One region of the Streptomyces rubrogriseus genome, then DNA from elsewhere that is predicted to be linked to it. Evidence: riboswitches for the same ligand, from Rfam matches in the RefSeq annotation. Region 1 holds a riboswitch; each other region holds the start of a gene.
The links. Region 1 has a riboswitch for cyclic di-AMP ahead of rpfA (resuscitation-promoting factor protein RpfA). Riboswitches for the same ligand answer to the same signal wherever they lie in the genome.

Region 2: another riboswitch for cyclic di-AMP. It lies ahead of Sru02f_RS34750 (transglycosylase SLT domain-containing protein); the one in region 1 lies ahead of rpfA (resuscitation-promoting factor protein RpfA).
Region 3: another riboswitch for cyclic di-AMP. It lies ahead of Sru02f_RS24565 (M23 family metallopeptidase); the one in region 1 lies ahead of rpfA (resuscitation-promoting factor protein RpfA).
Region 4: another riboswitch for cyclic di-AMP. It lies ahead of Sru02f_RS28810 (M23 family metallopeptidase); the one in region 1 lies ahead of rpfA (resuscitation-promoting factor protein RpfA).

The regions. Positions count from the first base shown of each region.
Region 1 covers NZ_CP116256.1:735,675-739,968, reverse strand. Annotated here, with positions in the region: gene divIC (cell division protein DivIC) at 1-362, opposite strand, end outside; gene eno (phosphopyruvate hydratase) at 458-1,738, opposite strand; gene rpfA (resuscitation-promoting factor protein RpfA) at 1,987-2,715, opposite strand; cyclic di-AMP (ydaO/yuaA leader) riboswitch at 2,719-2,885, opposite strand; gene rpfC (resuscitation-promoting factor protein RpfC) at 3,069-4,097, opposite strand; gene Sru02f_RS03195 (cytochrome P450 family protein) at 4,241-4,294, opposite strand, start outside.
Region 2 covers NZ_CP116256.1:7,727,453-7,731,746, reverse strand. Annotated here, with positions in the region: gene fahA (fumarylacetoacetase) at 1-726, opposite strand, end outside; gene Sru02f_RS34755 (HAD family hydrolase) at 1,190-1,999, shown strand; gene Sru02f_RS34750 (transglycosylase SLT domain-containing protein) at 2,023-2,514, opposite strand; cyclic di-AMP (ydaO/yuaA leader) riboswitch at 2,519-2,687, opposite strand; gene Sru02f_RS34745 (polyprenyl synthetase family protein) at 3,369-4,294, shown strand, end outside.
Region 3 covers NZ_CP116256.1:5,360,210-5,364,503, reverse strand. Annotated here, with positions in the region: gene Sru02f_RS24585 (aspartate aminotransferase family protein) at 1-106, shown strand, start outside; gene Sru02f_RS24580 (helix-turn-helix domain-containing protein) at 180-794, shown strand; gene Sru02f_RS24575 (DUF6126 family protein) at 791-910, shown strand; gene Sru02f_RS24570 (tyrosine-protein phosphatase) at 932-1,729, opposite strand; cyclic di-AMP (ydaO/yuaA leader) riboswitch at 2,154-2,313, shown strand; gene Sru02f_RS24565 (M23 family metallopeptidase) at 2,316-3,254, shown strand; gene Sru02f_RS24560 (SGNH/GDSL hydrolase family protein) at 3,499-4,284, shown strand.
Region 4 covers NZ_CP116256.1:6,407,421-6,411,714, forward strand. Annotated here, with positions in the region: gene Sru02f_RS28805 (GntR family transcriptional regulator) at 6-701, opposite strand; gene Sru02f_RS28810 (M23 family metallopeptidase) at 822-1,574, opposite strand; cyclic di-AMP (ydaO/yuaA leader) riboswitch at 1,587-1,751, opposite strand; gene Sru02f_RS28815 (M16 family metallopeptidase) at 1,943-3,331, opposite strand; gene Sru02f_RS28820 (M16 family metallopeptidase) at 3,328-4,294, opposite strand, start outside.

The DNA of each region.
Region 1 (4,294 bases):
ACGAACCCCGTCTCCCCCGGCATCACGTAGTGCAGCCGCAGCCGGACCTGCTGCTCGGCGTAGGCGTCGTCCTGCCAGCGGGCCTTGAGGTCGCGCAGGTCCTCGACCCGCTGCCGGGTCTCCCGCTGCTCCCGCTGGAGATCGGCGATCTCGGCGCGCTGGGCGACGTACTGCCGGATCGGGTAGGCGAGCGCCACGACGAGCGAGCAGAGCACCATCGCGAGCAGCGCGGCCCGGCCGGTCAGCCGGGAGCGCCGGGCCTGGCGCTTGGTCTGCGAGCGGTAGACCCGGGCCGCGGTCTGTTCCCCGATGATCCGGATCCTGGTCGCGGTGGAGAAACGGTCCCGGTCCTTCACGGCCATCTGGTCTCCGCCTCCCGTGCACGCGCGTACGTCCCCGCACACGGTACGGGACCGGATACGGGGACGTACGTACGACGCTGCCTTCTACCGGGCCGTCAGCCCTTGAAACGCGGGAAGGCGCTGCGGCCGGCGTACACCGCGGCGTCGTCGAGGATCTCCTCGATGCGCAGCAGCTGGTTGTACTTGGCGACGCGCTCGGAGCGGGCCGGGGCGCCGGTCTTGATCTGGCCGCAGTTGGTGGCGACGGCCAGGTCGGCGATGGTGACGTCCTCGGTCTCGCCGGAGCGGTGGGACATCATGCACTTGAAGCCGTTGCGCTGGGCCAGCTCGACGGCGTCCAGGGTCTCGGTCAGCGAACCGATCTGGTTGACCTTGACGAGCAGGGCGTTGGCCGAGTTCTCCTCGATGCCGCGGGCCAGGCGCTCCGGGTTGGTGACGAACAGGTCGTCGCCGACCAGCTGCACCTTGTCGCCGAGCTTGGCGGTGATGGTGTTCCAGCCGTCCCAGTCGTCCTCGAACAGCGGGTCCTCGATGGAGACCAGCGGGTACGCCTCGACCAGCTCGGCGTAGTACTCGGTCATCTCGGCGGCGGTGCGCTCCTTGCCCTCGAAGGAGTAGGAGCCGTCCTTGTAGAACTCGGACGCGGCGACGTCGAGCGCGAGGGCGATCTGCTCGCCGGGGGTGTAGCCGGCCTCCTTGATCGCCTCGAGGATGAGGTCGAGGGCCTCGCGGTTGGAGCCCAGGTTCGGGGCGAAGCCGCCCTCGTCGCCGAGGCCGGTGGCCAGGCCCTTGTTCTTCAGGACCTTCTTGAGGGTGTGGTAGACCTCGGCACCCCAGCGCAGCGCCTCGGAGAAGGACTCCGCGCCGATCGGGGCGATCATGAACTCCTGGATGTCCACGTTGGAGTCGGCGTGCGAGCCGCCGTTCAGGATGTTCATCATCGGCACCGGCAGCAGGTGCGCGTTCGGGCCGCCCAGGTAGCGGAAGAGCGGCAGGTCGCTGGCCTCGGAGGCGGCGTGGGCGACGGCGAGGGAGACGCCGAGGATGGCGTTGGCGCCGAGCGAGCCCTTGTTGTCGGTGGCGTCCAGGTCGAACATGGCCTGGTCGATCAGGCGCTGCTCGGTGGCGTCGTAGCCGACCAGCTCCGGGCCGATCTGCTCGATGACGGCCAGCACGGCCTTCTCGACGCCCTTGCCGAGGTAACGGCTCGGGTCGCCGTCACGCAGTTCGATGGCCTCGAAGGCACCGGTGGAGGCGCCGGACGGAACGGCGGCACGACCCGTGCTGCCGTCGTCGAGGCCGACCTCGACCTCGACCGTGGGGTTGCCTCGGGAGTCCAGGATTTCCCGGGCTACGACGACGTCGATGGACGGCACGAGCATCTCCTTCTTCAATGTGACGCTTCACTGTGGCGCTTCGGTCCGTCGCGGTCCCGCGGGACCGCGACGGCTCTGCGGGACCGAGCCTAACCGGCTCCGGGCGATCGGCCAGCCGATCGCCCACCCGCTGGACAGAACCGAGAGTAAATTGTTTCAGAACGGAACAAAGGCGGAACATGAAAAGTCCCGCCCCGGTGCGTACGGGGGAACACGCACCGGGGCGGGAGTCGCGGGACCGCCGCCGCTTACTTCAGGTGCAGCTGCTGGCCCGGGTAGATCAGGTCGGCGTCGTCGACGATGTCGTCGTTCAGCTTGAACAGCTTCGCCCAGCCGCCCTTGACGTCGTGCTCCTCGGCGATCGAGCTGAGGGTGTCGCCCTTGACGACCTTGTACTCGCCGTCGCCCTTCTCGACCTTCTTGCCGGTCGGGGTGGTGACGGTCTTCTTGGCGGGCTTCTCGGCCTTCGGCTCGGCGGCCGGGCGCTCGGCGGAGCGGGAGGCCTTCTGCTCGGTGGAGCGCTCGGCGGTGGAGCCGCTGCTCTGGCTCTGCGAGCCCTCGGAGCTGCCGGAGCCGCTGTCCTCGGAGCCGCCACCGGTGTAGGCGGCGCCCGACAGGCCGGTGCCGCAGACCGGCCAGGCACCCTTGCCCTGGCCGGCGAGCACCTTCTCGGCGATCTGGATCTGCTGGGACTTGCTCGCCTGGTCGGCGGTGGAGGCGTACTGCGTACCGCCGTAGGCGGCCCAGGTGGAGGCGGAGAACTGCAGACCGCCGTAGTAACCGTTGCCGGTGTTGATGGACCAGTTGCCGCCGGACTCGCACTGGGCGACGGCGTCCCACTCGGACGCGGTGGCGGCGGAGGCGTTGCCGGCCGCCATCAGCGGGGCGGCGACGGCGGCACCGGTGACGCCGGCGACGGCGATGACACGGGTGGCCTTGGACGGGCGACGGTGCTTGCCCTTGCCGGAAAACAGCATGGTTGATCCCCTCACCGACGCCTGCGAGGTGAGCTGTCGGGTTCGGGCCGGTTGAGTTGCCCGGCCGGGTTCCTCCCGGAACTCGGCTTCACCCCTAGCCGCTCCGGCTCAACTGCCCGGTGCGGCGCTTACCTTGGGTCCCCCGCTCCTGCCTGCGGCGCTTGACGCGACGACTGTTCCCGTACGGCCGCTGGCAGGATTCGGCGTTGCGGCTGTCGGGGCCCGCGGTGGCGAGCGGTCATGACCGTAGACACGCGCTCCGCGGATTTTCAAAGACGATCACGGCTTCTGAGACCTATCTCTCACGAGATCCAAAAGGGACATACGGTCTCTAACCGTGACGCGAACTCCCCCTACTTTTCGCCCGATTCGCCCGTGACCGTGAGCGTCTGACCGGGCAGGATGTGGTCGGGGTCGGCGCCGACGACGGCCTCGTTGTCGGCGTAGAGCGCGTGCCACCCGCCGTCGACGTCAAGGGAGTCGGCGATGGCCCAGAGGCTGTCGCCGGTGCGGACGACGTAACGCCCGTCCCCGGCCTCTCGCTCGCCACCGTCGCGCGAGGCGTGCCGGCCCGACGTCGGGTCCGTACGGCCCTCTCCCGTCGCACCCTCGTCCGCGCTGCCGCCGCGGTGCTTGCCGGAGCCGGACGAGCCCTCGGTGCCCTGCCGTTCGGCACTGCCGGAGGGGTCGGATTCGGCGGAAGTGTCCGGCTTGGCGGATTGGTCCGCACCGTCGGACGAGTCGCCCGACGCCCCGCTCGAACCGTCGGACGGGGTGTCAGACGACGAAGACGGCGAAGAAGAGGGCGAGGGGGACGAAGAGGACGCCCCGGACGTCGACTCCGGCGCCTCGGACGAGCCGGACGACTCGGATGACTGGGACGACTCGGGCGTTTCGGTGGTCGCGGGCGATTCGGACGACTTGGTGGTGTCCTGCTCCCCCGAGGCGTCCGAACCTTCCGACGCCCCGTCACCGGCCGTGCCGGAGCCGTCGCCCGTGCCCCCGGAGCCGCTGCCCAGGCCGGCGAGCAGACCGCAGGTCGGCCAGGCGGCGATGCCCTGGGCCGCGTGTATCTTCTCGGCGATTCTTATCTGCTGGGAGCGACTGGCCTGGTCGGCGCTGGGGGCGTAGTCCAGACCGCCGTACTGCTCCCAGGACTCCTGGGACAGCTGCAGGCCGCCGTAGTAGCCGTTGCCGCTGTTCTGGCTCCAGGCGCCGCCGGTCTCGCACTCGGCGACCTGGTCCCAGTTCGCCGAGTCGGCCGCGTGCGCGCCGGTGGCGCCGAGCAGCGGGATCGCGATGGCGGAGCCGGTCACTCCGGCGGCGACGACCAGTGCGGGTGCCTGGCGGGGGCGGCGGTGACGACCGTTCCCGGAGAGCATGCGACGACCTTTCACGAGACGACGGGGACCGCGCGGCGGATGACGCTCGACACCACGCTGATCCGTGAACGTATAGGGAGATCATCGCTTGTCACAAGTTCATGCCGCGCAGATCACGTGAAGATCACAGAGGTGAGCGCGTGTCACTTTTGCGTCGGCGACGGACCGTTGCCGGCCGATGACGCGGGCGGCGTGAA
Region 2 (4,294 bases), 7.0 Mb from region 1:
GAGGGGGACGTACTCCCAGGCCTGGACGTCCCGCGCGGACCAGTCGTTGAGCAGGCAGAGCCCGAAGACGTGCTCGCGGAAGTCGCCGAGCGCGACCGGACTGCCCAGTTCGGACGGCACACCCACGACGAAGCCGACCTCCGCCTCGATGTCGAGCCGGACGGACGGGCCGAAGACGGGTGCGGCGTCGGCCGGGGGCTTGCGCTGCCCCGACGGGCGCACGACGTCCGTGCCCGAGACGACGACCGTGCCGGAGCGGCCGTGGTAGCCGATCGGGAGGTGCTTCCAGTTCGGGGTGAGGGAGTCGGCGGCGTCGGGGCGGAAGATCTGGCCGACGTTGCGGGCGTGGTTCTCGGAGGCGTAGAAGTCGACGTAGTCGGCGACCTCGAAGGGCAGGTGCAGGGTCACCGACGACAGCGGGTGGAAGAACGGCTCCAGGGTCTCGCGGTGGGAGGGGACCGTCACCCACGCCGTCAGCGCGCGCCGCACGTCCGACCACGCCGTGCGCCCGGCCGCCAGCAGCGGGTTGAGGGTGGGCTGCGCGAGGAGGGCCGCGTACGGCGAGCCGAGCGCGTGGGCCGCCGCCCCCGCGTCGAGGACGTGGTCGCCCAGCCGGACGCCCACCGTCCGGTCCGTCCGGTCGAGCGAGCCGGGGATCGAGAACACGCCGTACGGAAGGTTGTGCGGGCCGAAGGGGTCGCCCTCGGGGACATCGAAGGGGGGCATCGGGTGCTGCCTCGCTTTCGTGCTCGCCATGTGCGCCGTGCGCGCCGTGTGTGCCGTTGCGTGACGGCGGCTGTACTGGGTGTGTCAAGTGTGCCGGGTGTGTCAGGTGTGCCGGGTGTGCCGTTGTGTCACGTGATCGGGGTGCGTCACGTGACGCACGCGGTCCGGCCACACGTTACGGGTGACGTGCCGCTCTTGGGCAGTACCGCCGAAGGCGGCGGCGCCCGGTCCGGGTTCGGGGGCGGAAGGCACCACGGGGAGCACCCGGCGGGCAGGTAGCGTGCGATGCCGCCGCCAACCGGTGCACAGGCCCTGAACGGGCTTTAGCCGATGATGTATCAGGTTTCGGACATCCTCGGGCGTCGTCGTGCAACGCCGTGCGGGTTCGAGCGCACTCGCTACGCCCTCGCTCGGAAGCGGTCACGGGTGAGTCGGACGGGTGCGGTGTCCGTATTCTCTGATCATGGACCGCACCGCGTATTCACTCGTCGCCACCGACCTGGACGGCACGCTGCTCCGAGGCGACGACACCGTCTCCGACCGGTCGCTGGCCGCGCTGGCGCGGGCCGCCGGGGCGGGTGCGCGGCACCTGGTGGTGACGGGGCGCCCGGCCCCCCGGGTGCGCCCGCTGCTCGACCGGCTCGGCTGCACGGGGCTCGCGGTGTGCGGACAGGGCGCGCAGGTGTACGACGCCGGCGCGCACCGGATGCTGTGGTCGGTCACCCTGGACCGGGAGCTGGCCGAGACCGCGCTCGGCAAGATCGAGGCCGAGGTGGGCCAGGTGCACGCGGCCGTGGACCAGGACGGCGTCGACGGGCTGACACTCATCGAGCCGGACTACCTGATGCCCCACCCGACGCTGCCCGCGGTGCGCGTCGAGCAGCGTGCGCAGCTGTGGTCCAGGCCGATCAGCAAGGTGCTGCTGCGCCACCCCGAGCTGACCGACGACGAACTGGCGGCGACGGCTCGCGCGGTGGTCGGTTCCCTCGCGACGGTCACCATGTCGGGGCCCGGCACGGTGGAGCTCCAGCCCTGCGGCATCACCAAGGCCACCGGTCTGGCGCTGGCCGCCGAGCACCTGGGTCTGGAGCGGCGGCGGACGATCGCCTTCGGGGACATGCCCAACGACATCCCGATGTTCCAGTGGGCGGCCCACGGTGTGGCCATGGCCGGCGCGCACCCCGAACTCAAGGCGGTGGCCGACGAGGTCACCACGACGAACGAGGACGACGGCGTGGCCGTCGTCCTCGAGCGGATCTTCGGTACCTCTTAGGCGAGGTTCGGGCGGCGTACGGCTCAGTACGCGCTGAAGACGTTGTCCATCGAGCCGTAGCGGTCGGCCGCGTAGTTGCAGGCGGCGGTGATGTTGGCGACCGGGTCGTACGGGTCCCAGGAGGTGCCCTCGACGTGGTACGCCTGGAAGGTCGGGTCGATCACCTGGAGCAGGCCCTTGGACGGGGTGCCGTTGATGGCGTTGATGTCCCAGTTGTTGATGGCGAGCGGGTTGCCGGAGGACTCACGCATGATGTTGCGGTGAATGCCCTCGTAGGTCCCGGGGATGCCGTGCTGGGCCATGATGTCGAGCGACTCGCGGATCCAGCCGTCGAGGTTGTCCGGGTAGGCCGTGGCCGCCGTGGTGGCGGTCGTGGCGGCGGCCGGGGTGGCCGCGGAAGCGGTGGTGGCGCCGATGAGCGGCAGCGCGAGCACCGCGGCACCGGTGCCGGCCACGGCGAGCTTGCGGGCGAGGCGGCTGGTGCGGGCGTGACGGTTCTGACCGTTGGCAGACATGCGGTGTCCCTCTCCTTACGCCTACGAGGTGAGCTGTCGGGTTCGGGCGGGGAGGTGCCCGGCCGTGCCCTGACGGGTACGGCTTCACCCCGAGCCGCTCCGGTGGTGACCGGTGCGGCGACTTACCTGGGTCCCCCGCTCCTGCCTGCGAGTTTGTTGGGTGGATGACTGTGCGACGGGCGGTGGCAGGATTCGGCGTCCACCCGACAGGCCGGGAACGTATGCGAGAGCACATGTCCGGAACAAGTGCAGGAATCACCCAACATGCCTGTTGACCTTGGTCTGAGGCCTATATGGCTCTTGATCCTTTGCTGCTGCCAATCCCCAACTGGCTTGCGGGGCAAAGGGAGGGCACAGGTTCCGGCCGGGTTGCCTGTAGGTCGTCCGGAGTGAGCCAACTCACTGGCTTCAACAAGCACGGCAAATGGGGCATTAAGCCCAACTGGGAGCCAACCGGCCGCGGGTGGGGACGGCTTCGGGTGTCGGGCGGGGAGGGGTGGGAAGCGGGGAAGGGGAGAGGGCGGTGGAGGGGTGGCGCATAAGGAGGGGGCGGGCGTGTCGATCGGGTGACGTTCTCGAAGTGCGGGCCGTTGGGAGGAGTGATGGGATCTTCGGTGGCGGCTCCGGCCCGTTCGCCCTCCGGCTCCGGCTCGTCCCCTCTGGCGATATCAATCAAAATCTGCTCATATCACCTGATCAAAAACATACCGTTAATGATCCGATACCGACCAGCCTGTAACGGTGGGCGCTAGCGGTGATCGAAACGTGACCGGATACGCTGACTTGAGTGGTGGCAGCGACCTATCGACAAACCAGGTAATCGCCAGTAGACACCAGCAGACAGGAGACCCCTCGTGACCGTCGTCGGGCCGTTCGGGCTGAGCGTGCGGGACCAGGCTCTGGAAGCCGATGTCCAGGCCGGATTGGTTGCTGTCGAGGAAGGGTTGCTTGAGGCAACCAAAAGCGAGGTGCCGTTCATCACGGAGGCCGCCCAGCACCTGGTGCGGGCCGGCGGGAAACGGTTCCGGCCGCTGCTGGTGATGCTCTCGGCCCAGTTCGGTGACCCCTACGCCCCCGGGATCGTGCCCTCGGCCGTGGTCGTGGAGCTGACCCACCTCGCCACGCTGTACCACGACGACGTGATGGACGAGGCCGCCGTGCGGCGCGGGGTGCCCAGTGCGAACACCCGCTGGGACAACTCGGTCGCGGTCCTCACCGGCGACTTCCTGTTCGCCCGCGCCTCCCAGATCCTCGCCGACCTCGGACCCGAGGCGGTCCGCGTCCAGGCCCTCGCCTTTGAGCGGCTGGTCACCGGTCAGATCCTGGAGACGGCCGGCCCGCAGGACGGCCGCGACCCGGTCGACCACTACCTAGACGTGCTGGGCGGCAAGACGGGCTCCCTGGTGGCGGTCTCCTGCCGGTTCGGCGCGATGATGTCCGGCGCCGACGAGACGGTGGTGGACGTCCTCACCCAGTACGGCGAGCGGCTCGGCGTCGCCTTCCAGCTCGCCGACGACGTCCTGGACATCGCCTCCGACTCCGACGAGTCCGGCAAGACGCCCGGCACGGACCTGCGCGAGGGCATCCCCACCCTGCCCGTGCTGCGGCTGCGCGAGCGGGCGGCCCGGCTGGGACTCGCCGAGGACCTCGCGCTGTGCGAGCTGCTCGACTCCGACCTGAGCGACGACGCGCGGCACGCCGAGGCGCTGCGCCTGCTGCGTGCCCACCCCGCGCTGGAGCAGGCCCGCCGGGACACCGTCCGGTACGCGGAGGAGGCCCG
Region 3 (4,294 bases), 4.6 Mb from region 1:
GTTCGTCGACGCCTTCACGGAGGTGATGGAGGACGCGCACAATGGCGGTGGCCTGATGTGGGACTTCGGGAAGACCCTGGTCAAGCAGGCGGTGGCCAACCGTTGAGCGCAGCCTCCGGTGTTTTTGCCTCTGAGGCAAGGAATTTGCCTGACGGGCAAGTTTCGGGCTGAATGGAGGCATGAGTTCCTCCGAGACCGGCCCCGCCGAGGGGTCGGTCGCCGCCGTCGCGCCCCAGCTGCGTGAGCTGCGGCGGCGGGCCGTCCTCACATTGGAGGCCGCGGCCCGCGCCGCGGGGCTCTCGCCCGCCCACCTCTCCCGCCTGGAGACCGGGCAGCGCCAGCCCTCGCTGCCGATGCTGCTCTCCCTCGCCCGGGTCTACGGTACGACCGTCGCCGAGCTGCTGGGCGAGGCGGCCGCGGACCGGGATGCCGTAGTGCGGGCCGCCGACATGGAACCCACCGCCGCGGGCGGCTGGACGTACTGGCGGGCCGGAGCGCCGGGCCGCGGCATGCAGGCCCTGCGCGTCCAGGTTCCGTACGGCTCCCAGGGCGACGTCGTGCGGGTGCACCCCGGCGAGGAGTGGCTGCACGTCCTGCGGGGCCGGCTGCGACTGCGCCTCGGGGACACCGAGCACCGGCTCACCGCGGGGGACAGCGCCCACTTCGACTCGATGACCCCGCACCGGATCGCCGCGCAGGACCCCGACGGGGTCGAGCTGCTGTTCGTCCACACCCTGCTGCAGAGCCCGACGGCCGCCCCGTGCCTCGGCCCGACCCCTGGAGAGACGCCATGAGCACCATGCAGGAGAAGTTCCCGCGCGCCCTGTGGGTGCGGCTGATCGTCTACATCGCCCTGGGGCACGTCTTCGGCGGCTTCCTCTACCTGCTGTTCGAGGTGGGCGCCAAGTAGCGCCGGCCGCGGGCGGGTGGCTCAGTCCAGCATCCGCTCGCGCAGCCGCTCCCGGGTCGCGGGAGTGAGCCGCAGGCCCTGCTCCAGGTAGGCGTCGACGCCGCCCCACGTCTCCTCGACGGTCTCGAAGGCCGCCGCCAGGTACTCGGCGCGCGCGTCGAACAGGGGGCTGAGCAGCTCCATGACCTCGGGGGAGTAGGCCGAGGCCGCGGAACCGCTGCGGCGCACCTTGTAGCGGCGGTGCGCGGCATTCGACTTCAGGTAGTCCTCGACGACGGCCTCGCGCTCGACACCGAGGGCGAGCAGCGTGACGGCGATCGACAGGCCCGCGCGGTCCTTTCCGGCGGCGCAGTGCATCAGGGCCGGGACGCTGTCCTCGGCGAGCGCGTGCAGGATGCGGGAGTGCTCCGCGGTGCGCTCCGTGACGATCGCGCGGTAGGAGCCGATCATCCGGTCCGCGGCCTTGCCGTCGGCCAGGATCTCGCGCAGCTGGTCGAGGTCGCCGTCACGGACCATCTTCCAGAACTCGGCGCCGTCGGCCGGGTCGCTCAGCGGCAGGTTCACATTGCGCACGCCCGGCAGCTCGACGTCCGGGCCCTCGAGCTTCTGGTCGGCCGCGTTGCGGAAGTCGAAGATCGTGTGCAGGCCCAGCGAGGCCAGGAACGCGGCGTCCTCCCCGGTGGCGTGAGCCAGGTGACCGCTGCGGAACAGCACCCCCTGCCGCACCCGCCGCCCGTCCACGGTGGGCAGGCCGCCCACGTCCCGGAAGTTGCGCACACCGGTCAGCTCGGGTTCGGTCGACGGGACCTGCTGCGTCACGGGGGCTCCTCCCACTCCGCCCCGCCGCCGCTGCTCGCCGGCGGGCTCCACCCGACGATACGGCATCACCCGGACGCGAAATGGCGCCCCGAGGGATATTCCGGGCCGATAAGGCCCTTCTGTCCGAATTGGTATCTTAATTACAACTGGCCCTGAAATGGCGGAGGGTGAATGAGGGGCGCGTGAGCAGCGTCATATCCGTGACCGTGCGTTGCCCGTCATGTTCACGTAATTCAACTGTTTCTCAAGGGGCTTTAAGCAAAAGCGTGCCGCGGAAATCGACGCAGGGTTACCGGACATTCCCGTAAAGGATCAATCGGAACACCTGCCGGGGGAACCCTTCGCTTGTCCCTGTGCGTCTTGGTCCCTTACGTTCACCACCGATCCGGACGGACGCCTAATCCTGCCGCCGACCGGAGCCCGCACTCATCGACCACCCGTACACGGCAGGAGCGGGGGACCCACAGGTAGAACTGCCTGTTCCGGTTCCCGGAACGGCTTGGGGTAAAGCCGCGTTTCGGCGCGGCCGGGCATCTCCAGCCCGCACCCGACAGCTCACCTCGCAGGCGCCGGAGAGGAATTCGCCATGCCCGCGAAGGGTAAGCACCGCCGTACCAGGGCCATGCGCCTGACCCGCACCATCGCCGTCGCCGGGACCGGTGGCGCCGCGCTCGCGCTCCCGCTGATGGGTGCCGCCGCCGCCAACGCCGCTCCCGCGCACTCCGTTTCCGAGCAGGCCGTGCACTCCGTTCCGGCGTCGGCCAAGAAGGCCGCCGCCGAGAAGAACTCCGACTCGCACACCTACACGGTGAAGAGCGGCGACTACCTCTCGAAGATCGCCGACGAGCAGGACGTCGACGGCGGCTGGAAGAAGCTCTACGCGGACAACCGCGAGGCCGTCGGTTCCGACCCGTCGCTGATCCACCCCGGCCTCAAGCTGTCGATCGGCGGCCAGGCCGCCAAGTCGTCGGCGCCGTCCTCCGCGCAGTCCGAGAAGCCCGCGCAGAAGTCCGCCGAGAAGCCTGCCGCGAAGCCCGCCGCGAAGCCGGCCCAGAAGTCGACGGACGTCGAGAAGGCCTCCTCCTCGGACTCCGGCAGCCAGTCCACGGGCACCACCAGCGGCTACACCTCCCCCGTCGCGGGCGGCACCGTCGGCACCCCGTACCACCAGTCCGGCAGCATGTGGTCCAGCGGCTACCACACCGGCACCGACTTCGTCGTCCCGACCGGCACCTCCCTCAAGGCCGTCGGCGCGGGCACCGTCGTCTCGGCCGGCTGGGGCGGCGCGTACGGCAACCAGGTCGTCATCCAGCTCGCCGACGGCCACTACGCCCAGTACGCCCACCTCTCCTCGCTCTCCGTCTCCGCCGGTCAGTCGGTGACGGCGGGTCAGCAGGTCGGCCTCTCGGGCGCCACCGGCAACGTGACCGGCCCGCACCTGCACTTCGAGATCCGCACCACGCCGGACTACGGCTCGGACATCGACCCGCTGGCGTTCCTGCGCTCGCACGGCGTCTCCGTCTGACGACCGGTTCCGCGCGGCCCCCGCGCACCGGAGGCCGGACCCCGATCCCCGGGTCCGGCCTTCGGCGTGTCCGGACCCCGGTGCAGGCGCCGTGCAGGGCCCTCGCCGTATTCCGGAATTGACGAATACTTTAGGCGTGGCCTTTCTCACCGCCCGTCAATCCCTTCCTACGGTCGCGTAGGTCACATTCCAAGGTGAATCATGGGCCGATGTGGCAGACGATTCGAAGAGTGACAGCAGAGCAGTGATCGGGTCGTACGTGGCGGTGGGGGACAGCTTCACCGAGGGCGTCGGCGACCCCGGCCCCGACGGGGCGTTCGTCGGCTGGGCCGACCGGCTCGCCGTACTGCTCGCGGACCGGCGCCCCGAGGGCGACTTCACGTACACGAACCTCGCCGTGCGCGGCAGGCTCCTCGACCAGATCGTGGCGGAACAGGTCCCGCGGGTCGTCGGACTCGCGCCCGACCTCGTCTCGTTCGCGGCGGGCGGCAACGACATCATCCGGCCCGGCACCGATCCCGACGAGGTCGCCGAGCGGTTCGAGCTGGCGGTGGCCGCGCTGACCGCCGCGGCCGGAACCGTCCTGGTGACCACCGGGTTCGACACCCGGGGGGTGCCCGTCCTCAAGCACCTGCGCGGCAAGATCGCCACGTACAACGGGCACGTCCGCGCCATCGCCGACCGCTACGGCTGCCCGGTGCTCGACCTGTGGTCGCTGCGGAGCGTCCAGGACCGCAGGGCGTGGGACGCCGACCGGCTGCACCTGTCGCCGGAGGGGCACACCCGGGTGGCGCTGCGCGCGGGGCAGGCCCTGGGCCTGCGCGTCCCGGCCGATCCGGACCAGCCCTGGCCGCCCCTGCCGCCGCGCGGCACGCTCGACGTCCGGCGCGACGACGTGCACTGGGCGCGCGAGTACCTGGTGCCGTGGATCGGGCGCCGGCTGCGGGGCGAGTCGTCGGGCGACCACGTGACGGCCAAGGGGACGCTGTCTCCGGACGACATCAAGACGCGGATCGCCGCGGTGGCCTGACACCGAGGCC
Region 4 (4,294 bases), 5.7 Mb from region 1:
CTGTGTTACCGGAGCGGGCTCGCGGTGTTTACGGAATGTTGCGTATTCCTCACACGCTCTGCCGTCGCGCCGCCGGAGGCGAACCGGAGCCGGTACCCGGACGCCGACCGCTCGATGTGCCGGGTCATGAGCGCCCGCGCGCGTTCGGCGTCGCCCCGGGCCACGGCGTCGGCGATCGCCGCGTGCTCCGCCCAGTGCTCCACCGGTCCGACCGGTGCCTCCACGACGTACATCCAGGCGATCTTGTGGCGGAGCTGGGTCAGCAGCGCGGTCAGGGAGGGGCTGTCCGCCGCCCTGGCGAGGGTCTCGTGGAACCAGCCGCCCAGGGAGCGCAGCTCGTCCACGGTGCCCCGCCCGGCCCGTTCCTGCCCCAGCCTGACCAGGCCGCGCAGCACCTTGAGGTGTGCGTCGGTGCGCCGCCGCGCGGCCCGGGAGGCGCCGAGCGGCTCGAGGAGCGTGCGGGTCTCCAGCAGGTCGGCGGCCTCCCGCCGGGTCGGTTCCGCGACGCACGCGCCCGCGTGCCGCCGGGTCACCACGAAGCCCTCCGCCTCCAGCGTGCGCAGGGCCTCGCGGACGGGGACGCGGGAGACGCCGTAACGGCGGGCGAGGATCTCCTCGGTGAGCCGGCTCCCGCGTCCGTGGACGCCGGTCACGATGTCGTCCCGAATCGCCGTGCACACCGAATGTGCCGGAATACGCATGACCGACCTCCGCCTTGATCCCCAGAAACGTCGACGATGGACGCGCTTTCAGCGACTCTAGGCCAATCAAGCCGGCATGGAATACAAAAAGCCCCGACTCGGGAAGCCGGGGCTTTTTCGTCAGACGTTCACTCCGTGGGAGCGGAGATAGGCGACGGGGTCCATGTCCGAGCCGTACTCGGGGCTGGTACGGGCCTCGAAGTGCAGGTGCGGTCCGGTGACGTTGCCGGTGGCACCCGAGACGCCGATCTGCTGGCCGGGCTCGACCGACTGGCCGACCGAGACGCCGATGGACGACAGGTGCCCGTACTGGGTGTACGTGCCGTCGTGCATCCTGATCACGACCTGGTTGCCGTACGCGCCGCCCCAGCCGGCCTCGACGACGGTGCCGACGCCCACGGAGTGCACGGACGTGCCGCTGGAGGCGTGGAAGTCGATGCCGGTGTGGCTGCCGGAGGACCACAGGGAGCTGCCGGCCTGGTAGGCGGTGGAGACGTACGAGGCGGTGATCGGCGCGACGAAGGTGTTGAGGCGCTCGCGCTCCGCCTCCCGCGCGGCGCGCTCCTTGGCCTCGCGCGCCTCCTTGGCCGCCTCGGCCGCCCGCTCGCGGGCCGCCTCGCGGGCGGCGGCGTCCGCGGCCGCCTGCTTCTGGGCGAGGGCCTGGGCGTCGATCTCGTCGGCTATGGAGTCGCCGATGGTGACGACCGGGGTGAGCCCGGTCTGTTCCACCTCGGGCTCGGCGGCCAGCGCCGGAGCCGCGAGGGTGCCGACCACGCCGGTGGTGGCGAGGGCCGCGACACCCGCCGCGCGGGCGGTGGTGCGGTGCACCCGACTGGGACGGCGGTGCTTCCCGGTGGCGCGCGTGAACGCCATGTAGAGGCTTGTCCTTTCCTTCCCTCTCGCCTACCGGGTTAGCTGACGGGTTCGGAGGTGGAAGGTCTCCTACGGACCCCCTCGCGGTGCGCGCGGGCGTCCGATTCACCCCAGGGACTTCGATGGGTCCCCGGCTCCCCTGGCTCGCGCCGTACGGGGACTCGGCGATGACTGTCCGGTGCCGCGGATGCGGCGCACTGCCTGACGAACAGCCCGGACGACGCTAAACGCGGCTGCGTTCAATCCTCAAACGCAACAGGCTTTTTGTAGCGCACGCCACAGGGCAGACGAGCAACCACTCCCCCAATCCGGACAAACGGCGGCCCCGGTGACACACCGGTCACCGGGGCCGCCGCGCGCGCGTGCCGCTACTCGGCCGCCACCACGGTGACTTCGCCGATGCCGAGGGCCTCGACGGGCTCCTTGATCTGCGCCGCGTCGCCGACCAGGACCGTCACGAGACGGTCCACCGGGAAGGCGTTCACGACCGCCGCGGTGGCCTCCACGGTGCCCGTGGCGGCCAGTTGACGGTAGAGCGTGGCCTGGAAGTCGTCGGGCAGGTGCTGCTCGACCTGGTCGGCCAGCGTGCTCGCCACGGCCGCCGCCGTCTCGTACTTCAGCGGCGCCACGCCCACCAGGTTCTGCACGGCCACGTCGCGCTCGGCGTCGGTGAGCCCCTCCGCGGCCAGCTTGCGCAGCACCGTCCACAGGTCCTCCAGGGCGGGACCGGTGTTGGGGGTGTCGACGGATCCGCTGATGGCGAGCATCGCGGCGCCCGTGCCGTCCGGCGCGGAGCGCAGGACCTGGCCGAACGCCCGCACACCGTAGGTGTAGCCCTTCTCCTCGCGCAGGACGCGGTCCAGGCGCGAGGTGAGGGTGCCGCCCAGGCAGTAGGTGCCGAGCACCTGCGCGGGCCACACGCGGTCGTGCCGGTCGGCGCCGGTGCGGCCGATCAGCAGCTGCGTCTGGACGGCGCCGGGACGGTCCACGATGACGACCCGGCCCCGGTCGTCGGCGGTCACCGGGGGCACGGGACGCGGCTCGGCGGCCGAGCCGGTCCAGGCGCCCAGGGTGTCGCCGAGCAACGCGTCCAGGTCGACGCCGGTGAGGTCGCCGACGACCACCGCGGTGGCCGTGGCGGGGCGGACGTGCCGCTCGTAGAAGGCGCGTACGGCCGCCGCGTCGATGGCCTCGACCGTCTCCTCCGTGCCCTGGCGCGGGCGCGACATGCGCGCGTCGGCCGGGAACAGCTCCTTGGAGAGTTCCTTGGCGGCACGCCGGGAGGGGTTGGCCAGCTCGTGCGGGATCTCGTCGAGCCTGTTGCGCACCAGCCGTTCGACCTCGCCGTCCGCGAAGGCGGGCGCCCTGAGGGCGTCGGCGAGCAGGCCGAGTGCCTTGCCGAGGCGCGAGGCGGGCACCTCCAGGCTCAGCCGGACGCCGGGGTGGTCGGCGTGCGCGTCCAGGGTGGCGCCGCAGCGCTCCAGCTCGGCGGCGAAGTCCTCCGCGGAGTGCTTGTCGGTGCCCTCGGAGAAGGCGCGCGCCATGATGGTGGCGACGCCGTCGAGACCGGCCGGCTCGGCGTCCAGGGGGGCGTCGAGGAGCACCTCGACGGCGACGACCTGCTGGCCGGGGCGGTGGCAGCGCAGCACGGTGAGGCCGTTGTCGAGGCTGCCGCGCTCGGGGGCGGGGAACGCCCACGGCTTGGGCTCGCCGGCCTGCGGCTGGGCGTGGAATTCCATGGTGGCGAGCTCGGTCACTTGGCCGCCTCCTCGTTCTCGTCGGTGGCGTCGGTCTCGTCGGCGGGGGCGGTGGGCTCGTAGACGAGCACCGCGCGGTTGTCGGGGCGCAGGCGGGCCTTGGCGACCTCCTGGACCTCCTCCGCGGTCACCTCGAGCACCCGCTGCACGGCGGTGAGGGCGAGCTGCGGGTCGCCGAACAGGACGGCGTACCGGCACAGTTCGTCCGCGCGGCCGGCGACCGTGCCCAGGCGGTCCAGCCACTCGCGCTCGAGCTGGGCCTGGGCGCGCTCCATCTCCTCGGCCGTGGGGCCCTCCTCGGCGAAGCGGGCCAGCTCCTCGTCGATGGCCGTCTCGATGACCGGCACCTCGACGTCGCCGGACGTCTTCACGTCCAGCCAGCCCAGGGAGGGCGCCCCGGCGAGCCGGAGCAGGCCGAACCCGGCGGCGACGGCGGTGCGGTCGCGGCGGACGAGCCGGTTGTACAGGCGGGACGACTCGCCGCCGCCCAGGACGGTCAGGGCCAGGTCGGCCGCGTCGCACGCGCGCGTGCCGTCCTCCGGCAGGCGGTAGGCCGCCATCAGGGCGCGGGCCGGGACCTCCTCCTCGACGACCTCCCGCAGTTCCCCGCCCATGACGTCGGGCAGCGCGCCGTCCCGGGGCGGCTGCTTGCCGTCGTGCGAGGCGATGGAGCCGAAGTACTTCTCGATCCACGCGAGTGTCTGCTCGGGGTCGATGTCGCCGACGACCGAGAGCACCGCGTTGTTCGGCGCGTAGTAGGTGCGGAAGAACGCGCGCGCGTCCTCCAGGGTCGCCGCGTCCAGGTCTGCCATCGAGCCGATCGGCGTGTGGTGGTAGGGGTGGCCCTCCGGGTAGGCGAGGGCGGTCAGCTTCTCGAAGGCGGTGCCGTAGGGGACGTTGTCGTAGCGCTGGCGGCGTTCGTTCTTGACGACGTCCCGCTGGTTCTCCATCGACTCGTCGTCC